DNA from 2 places in the Herminiimonas sp. NPDC097707 genome. Region 2 is predicted to be linked to the other one. Evidence: predicted binding sites of a transcription regulator. Region 2 holds the regulator's gene; the other holds the start of a gene.

Region 1 (4,215 bases), 540 kb from region 2:
GGAATGCAAAAAGCCTGCGCGGCGGCACCTTGCTGATGACGCCGTTAAAAGGTGCAGACGGCCAGATTTACGGTATGGCGCAGGGTAACGTCGTGGTGGGGGGCGCAGGTGCGGCAGCCAACGGCAGCAAGGCGCAGATTAATCATTTGAGTGTGGGCCGGATTTCTGCAGGCGCCACGGTAGAGCGCGCGGTAGCGACGACGTTGGGTCAGGGCGACGTGATTTTCCTGGAACTGAAAGAAAGTGATTTTTCCACCGCCAGCCGCGTGGTCGATGCAGTCAATGCGCGCTTCGGCCCGCAAACGGCAGCGGCACAGGATGGTCGCGTCATTCGTGTGCGCGCTCCGGCGAGCAACGACGAGCGCGTCAGTTTCCTCGGTGCACTGGAAAGCATCAATGTGACGCCGGCGCAGGTCAGCGCCAAGGTCATCATGAATGCACGTACCGGCTCGGTCGTAATGAATCAGGCAGTGACGCTGGATGCCTGCGCGGTTTCGCACGGCAATCTGTCGGTCACGATCAATACTCAGCCTGTCATCAGCCAGCCGGCGCCGTTTTCCGGTGGGCAGACCGTGGTGGCGCAACAATCGCAAATTGAAATCAGCAAGGAGCCGGGTAAAGTCATCCTGCTGAAAAATTCCACTTCGCTGGCAGATGTCGTGAAAGCCCTGAATTCGATAGGCGCGACGCCACAGGATTTGCTGGCCATCCTGCAAGCGATGAAAGCCTCCGGTTCGCTGCGCGCAGAACTGGAAATCATTTAATTACAGATGATTAATTACGCATGATCACGCCTGCTGACAACTCGAACAGTTCGCTCGCGATCGATGCCAAGGGCATCGAATCGCTGAAGCAGTCAGCGCGCCAGAATTCGCCTGATTCGCTGAAGGCTGCAGCCAAGCAGTTCGAAGCGCTGTTCATGAACATGATCATGAAAAGCATGCGCGAAGCTACGCCGCAGGAAGGCGTGTTCGATAACCAGCAGACCAAGATGTATACGTCGATGCTGGATCAGCAAATGAGTCAGAGCATGGCCAACAAGGGCATAGGACTGGCCGAAGTGCTGATACGCCAGTTGAGCGTCAACAATGCGGTGGCCGATACTGCCGCGATGAGCGATGAGCCCAGCAGCGCAACGGGCGGCAATGAAATCGGTTTGATGCAGGCAGTGCAGATCCGTGATATCTACGGCAAGCATTCAAAACTGGCGGCGGCCTACGAGGGAGACGATGTCACCGTGGCTGCAGCCGAAATGGCAGTCTCGACTTCTGGGCAGCCTGCGCATGTGCAGGCCTTCCAGAACAAATTGAATGCGCACGCAGAAGAAGCCAGCAAAACCACAGGTATTCCAGCCAAATTCATGCTGGGCCAGGCCGCGCTGGAAAGCGGCTGGGGCAAGCATGTGATGCGCACCGCAGATGGCGGCAGCAGTCACAATCTGTTCGGCATCAAGGCGACCGGCGGCTGGAAAGGCAAGACCGTGGATGCCGTGACAACGGAATACGTCAACGGCGCACCGCAAAAACGGGTGGAAAAATTCCGTGCCTACGATTCCTATGCAGACTCGTTTCGCGATTACGCGAAGCTGCTGAAGAATAATCCGCGTTATGAAAAGGTGCTGGCCAATGCCAGTGATGTTCAAGGTTTTGCACAAGGTTTGCAGCGTGCCGGTTATGCAACTGACCCCAACTATGCGGCAAAACTCACGCACATCATCAACAAGAATCTATCGGCTTGAGCAGTGTTTCCGGCATGCAGGAAAGCGCATGTTATCTAAGTTTTAAGTAGCTCCGCTCAAGTTTTCCATCGTCATGCCGTACACATCGATATAGCGTTTAAAGAAAAACCATGGCCAATATTCTCAGCATCGCCCAGAGTGGCCTCGCCGCAGCACAGGCGGGACTTGCCACTACCGGACACAATATCGCCAATCAGGCGACGCCGGGTTACAGCCGGCAATTGGTGATTCAGGCATCGGTGGGTGGGCAGAACTTCGGCTACGGTTTTATCGGCAACGGTACCAACGTGCAAACCATACAGCGGGTGTACAACGAGTTTCTCGGCTCGCAGGCAATTGCAGGCCAGGGCACGGCCAGCCAGTTGGCCACGTATTACGCGCAAATCAACAAGATCAATAACATGATCGCCGACCCGACCACTGGCCTGACGCCGGTGTTGGCTGATTTCTTTAAAGGTGTGCAAGATCTGGTGGCAAATCCGGCTGCAGCGCCATCGCGCCAGGCCATGTTGTCAGGTGCGGAATCACTTGCCGCGCGCTTCCAAAGCATGGCTGGACAATTGCAAGGCATGCAAGACGGTGTCAACAATGAAATCAGTTCGGCCGTAACGACTATCAATGCCTACGCCAAGCAAGTCGCCCAGTTGAACGAGGCGATTTCCAAGGCGCAGAATGGCACCGGGCAAGCGCCTAATGACCTACTCGATCAACGCGATCTGATCGTTTCCGAATTGGCCAAGCAAACCAAGGTGACGGTGCTTAAGCAGGACAGTGGTTACGGTATCTTCATAGGCAACGGCCAGCCGCTGGTGATAGGACACAGTGCACGGGAACTGATGACCGTGACCTCGCCTACCGATCCGAAACGCCTGCAAGTTGCCTACATTGATAATGGCAATACTGTCATCCTGCCGGAAAGCTCTTTAATCGGTGGCAATCTGGGCGGTTTGTTCAAGTATCGCAGTGAGACACTGGATACGATGCAGAATTCGCTGGGCCGGATTGCAATCGGCCTGGCTTCCACCTTCAATGCGCAGCACAAACTGGGGCAGGATCAGAATGGCGCGCTGGGGGGCGATTTTTTCAGTGTGGCCCAGCCGCTTATTAATCCGAGTGAAAATAATTCACCCGGATCGGGGATAGCTGCGACCATCAGTAACGTCGATGCATTGACGACCAACGATTATCGCGTGTCTTACGACGGCACCAATTACAAGGTGACGCGCCTGCCGGATAACACTTCCACAAACTTTGCAGATGCAGATCTACCGATAGAGATGGATGGCGTGACCTTTTCGCTGACAGGTGCGCTGGCTGCAGGCGACGAATTCATAGTAAAACCGACCGTCAATGGTGCTTCGAGTCTGAGTGTATTGATCAAGGATGTAGCAGCGATTGCCGCCGGCACACCGATTCGCACTACTGCACCAGCAAGCAATATCGGCAACGGAGCGATCAGTGCTGGCAAGATCAATGCCGCTTTTACTGCAGCCACTGTCAGTACACCGGTTACGCTGACCTATGACGCGACCACCGGAACCCTGAGCGGTTTTCCGGAAGGCATGGATGTGACGGTGACCATCAATGGCGTGTCGACTCCCGTCCCGGCCGCCACGCCTCCTGATCTGACAACAATCGCTTTTACCGCCGGTGCAACCATCTCCTTCGGTGGTGCGGAAGTTCAGATTAGTGGCACTCCTGGCGAAGGCGACAAGTTCACCATCAGCGCCAATGCTAACGGTGTTGGTGACAATCGCAATATGCTGGCGCTCGGTGAATTGCAAACCAAGAAGGTCCTGCAGGATGGCAAGGCTAGTTATAACGACGCCTATAGCCAAGTGGTGAGTCTGATTGGCAATAAAACACGCGAGATGCAAAGCAATAGCCTGGCCGAGGCCACCTTGCTGAAACAAATACAGACGGCCCAGCAATCAGAGTCGGGTGTGAATCTGGATGAAGAAGCGACCAATCTTTTGCGTTATCAGCAGGCCTATCAGGCTTCCGGCAGGGTAATGCAGGCAGTCAGCGACATGTTCGATGTCCTGATCTCCATAGCTCGATAGAGGTAAAGACCATGCGTATCAGCACCAATATGATATTTGAAATGGGCTCCAGGCAGATGAGCGAGCTGCAGGCTGCGATGGCCAGAACGCAGCAGCAGGTGGCCAGCGGTCGTCGCATCTTGTCGCCGGCAGATGACCCGGTTGCTGCAGCAACGGCTTTGGGTGTCAATCAAGCCATATCGATTAACGATCAGTTTTCAATTAATCGCCAGAATGTAAAAAGCGCCTTGTCACAGGAAGAAAGCGTTTTGCAAAGCGTTACGTCGCTGCTGCAATCGGTCAAGGATGCCGTAGTGGGTGCAGGTAATGGCTCAATGAATGATCAGCAACGTCAAACCTATCTGACGCAACTGCGCAGCAACTTTGATGAATTGATGGGTCTGGCGAATACGCGCGACCCAGGCGGCAATTACA
Region 2 (4,215 bases):
CGGCACAGTTAAGGGCACTGCTGGCGCGTTTCCTGCGCCGTGCATTGCCGCAGTTGAAAGTTCTTTCGCACGCAGAAGTGCCCGATTCAAAAACGATTAGAGTTACTAGCTTAGTTGGAGGCCAGGTATGAATGTAAGAAAATTTACGGCAAGCACGTCGCGCGGCGCATGGAGCCTGGTGCGTGAAGCGCTGGGTCCCGATGCCGTGATTCTTTCCAATCGCGCAGTCGAAGGCGGGGTTGAGATTCTGGCGCTGGCTGGAGAAGATATGGCATCGCTGGCTGAGCCGATGGTTGAGAAAACGATTTCGGAAACCACGCTGGCAGCTCTGGCGCCCAAGTATCAAACGCAGCAGGCTGCACAGCCGGCACCGTTAGCCATTGCCTCCAGCGCACCGCTGCAAGCAGCAGCCAGCGAAATCAACAGCGCCGAACTGCACAGTGTGATGAGTGAAATCCGTTCCATGCGTGGCATGCTGGAAATGCAATTGGCTGAACTGGCATGGACCGACCAGCACAAACGCGAGCCGGCCAAATCCGGCGTATTGCGTGAAATGCTGGCAGCCGGATTCAGCGCCAGTCTGGCGCGTTATCTGACTGAAAGAATGCCGGCCGGCGCCAGCAAGCAGAGTGGCATGGATTGGATCAAGGCGATCCTGACGCGCAATCTGGCGACTATCGGCAATGAAAACGAAATCCTGGAAAAAGGCGGCGTCTACGCTCTGGTCGGTCCAACCGGTGTCGGCAAAACCACGACTACCGCGAAACTGGCGGCGCGTTGCGTGATGCGTCACGGTCCGGGAAAACTGGCCTTGATCACGACTGACGGTTATCGTATCGGCGGCTACGAGCAGTTGCGCATCTACGGCAAGATTCTCGGCGTGATGGTGCATTCGGTGAAAGATGAAGCCGACCTGCGCATCGCACTCGATGAGCTCAAGGGCAAGCATACGATATTGATCGATACGGTCGGCGTCAGTCAGCGTGACAAAATGGTGGCAGAACAGATCTCAATGTTGACGGGCGCAGGCAGCCAGGTCAAACGTCTGTTGTGCCTGAACGCCACCTCGACCGGAGAAACGCTCAATGAAGTTGTGCGTTCCTACATGGGCGATGGCTTGGCCGGTTGCATATTGACCAAACTTGATGAAGCTGCAACCATAGGTAGTGCACTAGATGTAGTCATCAGACAGAAATTAAACTTATACTACGTGGCGAATGGACAGCGCGTGCCGGAAGACCTGCATGTCGCGAACCAGCAATATCTGGTCGACCGTGCATTCAAACTCAAACGTGAGACAGCGCCATTCCAGTTCAATGATGCGGAAATTCCTTTGGTAATGGCAAATACAGCAAAAGCAATGAACGATAAAAGTCTGCGTGAGGTGATTCTTGGCTAGTTTTGAATGTGATCAGGCAGAAGGTTTGCGGCGCATGCTGGCCGGACCGAAGCCGCGCATTTTTACTTTTTTGTCCGCCACTTCGGTTGCCGATAAAAGTGCAATGCTGGTCAATTTGAGCGCCTCTCTTGCTTCCGGCGGCAGCGATGTCGTGCTGCTGGATGCCTGCGCATCGACAGCCGGCATCACGCGCCGCATGGGTGTCGATATGCAAGCGACCCTGCTGGATGTGGCACGTCAGCAGCGTGCCTTGAATCAGGTCGTGCAGTCCATGCCGCAGGGTTTTGGCCTTGCTTCGCTGACCAGTGGTTCAATCCATGCCGCCAGCCGCGATGCAGATCAGTTGCGTCGCCTGTCCAATGCATTCGGCGTGCTGGCAGCACAGTCCGATGTGCTGGTGGTGGATGCCGAGCTGGATAAGAATGACAATTTTCCGATTCCCGGTATGGCGAGCGGCGATATCGTGGTGCAGGTTTCTCCGGCTGCCGCATCGATCAAGGAAGCGTACTCGCTGATCAAGCGTCTCAACGCGCAACTGGGGCGCCGGCCATTCGGTATTCTGGTCACTGATGCCGATGAACGCGAAGCACACATCGTCTATCAAAACATGGCGCAGGCAGCCAGCCGCTATCTGGCCGTGCAGCTGCAGTTCATCGGCTCGATACCGTCCGACGATCACCTGACACGCGCCGCACGCCTGGGACGCGCAGTGATTGACGCCTTCCCGATGGCAGGCGCCTCGGTGGCATTTCGTCGTCTTGCAGAACGTTTTGCATTATCCGCCCATGGCGCCAAGTTCGGGGCCTGAGCAATGTACACGGCAGATGGAAGATCGGATAGGGACCACCTGGTAAGCCAACATGCGCCGCTGGTCAAGAAACTGGCGCATCAGATGAAAGCCAAGTTGCCGCCCAGCGTGGAAGTCGACGATCTGATTCAGGCCGGCATGATAGGGCTGCTCGATGCAGTCGGCCGCTACGAAGAAACGCATGGCGCGCAATTTGAAACCTACGCAGTGCAACGCATACGCGGCGCCATGCTGGACGAATTGCGCAGCAGCGACTGGATGCCGCGCAGCATGCGTCAAAACATGCGCAAGATCGAGGTGGCGATGAACAGCTTGCAGCAAAAGCTGGGTCGCCCACCGAATGAAAGTGAAGTCGCCAAGCAGCTCAAGTTATCGCTGGCCGATTATCAGGATTTGCTCAGCGATGGCGGCGGCCACCAACTGGTCTATTACGAAGATTTTCACGATAGCGAAGACAACGAGCATTTCCTCGATCGCTATTGCACGGACGAATCGCCCGATCCCTTGCAGAATTTGATGAATACCGGTTTCCGCTCAGCGGTGATCGCTGCTATCGAAGCCTTGCCGGAGCGCGAAAAAATCCTGATGAGTCTGTACTACGAACAGGAAATGAATCTGAAGGAAATCGGCGCCGTCATGGGCGTAACCGAATCCCGTGTGTCTCAACTACATAGCCAGGCCATCGCCAGGATGCGTGCAAACTTGAGGGAGAAGGCGTGGACTGGGGTAGCTTAATTGGTATCGTGCTTGCGCTCGGCGGCATACTTGCCGGGCAAATGCTGGAAGGCGGAAAACTCGGCTCTCTGGTACAGCCGGCGGCCTTCATTATCGTCATTGTCGGCACGATAGGTGCGGTGCTGCTGCAAAGCGGCTGGCACAACTTTGCGACCGGTCTGAAAATGGCCGGCCGCGTTTTTATGCCGCAGGACGATAATTACGCGAGCCTGATGCATGACGTCACCAACTGGAGCACAGTGGCGCGCCGTGAAGGCTTGCTGAGTCTGGAGCGCATGATCAAGGATGTCCACGATCCATTCGTCGCACACGGTTTGCGTCTGATTGTCGACGGTGTCGATCCGCATAAATTGCGCGAAGTGCTGGATATGGAAATCGGCGCGTATGAAACGCAGCAACGCCTGTCGATCAAGATATGGGAAGCAGCCGGCGGTTACGCACCTACCATCGGCATTCTGGGCGCCGTTCTGGGTTTGATCCATGTGATGGAAAACCTGTCGGATCCGTCCCGTCTTGGTAGCGGTATCGCCGTGGCTTTCGTGGCGACGATTTACGGTGTCGGTTTTGCCAATCTGGTGTTCCTGCCGATTTCCAGCAAACTCAAGGCCATCGTCAATCGCGATGTCTTCAAGCATGAAATGCTGGCCGATGCATTTGCCGGCATTGCCGCTGGTGACAATCCACGCTTGATCGAAGAGCGGATGAATATCTATCTGATGTAAGGCAACTTTGCTTCCATCATCGGCAGACTGAGCACACATGGCGCGTAGAAAACACGAAGAAGAACACGAAAATCATGAGCGTTGGCTGGTGTCTTATGCCGACTTCATTACCTTGCTGTTTGCCTTTTTCGTCGTCATGTATGCAATTTCTTCGGTCAACGAAGGTAAATACCGCATCCTGTCCAACTCGCTCGGCATTGCATTCAGCGGCATCACGCCCAAAGCGCCGGCGCTGAAAGATCCGGTTGAATCGAGCGCGCCCATATTACCGCTGCCCATGCCGGTACAATCGCAATCGCAGCGCGCCAATGATGCCGCCACCAAACGCGAAAAAGCCCGCATGACCAATATCGCACGCGATATCCTGAAGGCGATGGCGCCGCTGATCAGGGAAGGCAAAGTGCGCGTGACACAAACCAATCGTGGCGTCAGCGTCGAAATCAATGCCAGCGTGCTGTTTGCACCCGGCGAAGCCAAGCTCAGTGCACAATCCGAAAAAGCCTTGCGCGCCGTGGCGGAAGTCTTGAACAAGGTCGATAACGACATTCAGG

The links. Region 2 encodes FliA, which starts transcription of late flagellar genes. Its sites were predicted from a motif close to CTAAAGTTTNNNNNNNNNNNGCCGNTA; they were not measured.
Region 1: a site for FliA is predicted at 1,794-1,820, ahead of flgK (flagellar hook-associated protein FlgK). Genes of this name have one in related genera too.

The regions. Positions count from the first base shown of each region.
Region 1 covers NZ_JBIWCI010000001.1:1,261,101-1,265,315, reverse strand. The annotation lists gene ACIQW9_RS06055 (flagellar basal body P-ring protein FlgI) at 1-764, shown strand, start outside; gene flgJ (flagellar assembly peptidoglycan hydrolase FlgJ) at 785-1,738, shown strand; gene flgK (flagellar hook-associated protein FlgK) at 1,849-3,801, shown strand; gene flgL (flagellar hook-associated protein FlgL) at 3,813-4,215, shown strand, end outside.
Region 2 covers NZ_JBIWCI010000001.1:718,302-722,516, forward strand. The annotation lists gene flhA (flagellar biosynthesis protein FlhA) at 1-131, shown strand, start outside; gene flhF (flagellar biosynthesis protein FlhF) at 128-1,399, shown strand; gene ACIQW9_RS03415 (MinD/ParA family protein) at 1,392-2,207, shown strand; gene ACIQW9_RS03420 (RNA polymerase sigma factor FliA) at 2,211-2,942, shown strand; gene ACIQW9_RS03425 (flagellar motor protein) at 2,924-3,664, shown strand; gene motD (flagellar motor protein MotD) at 3,702-4,215, shown strand, end outside.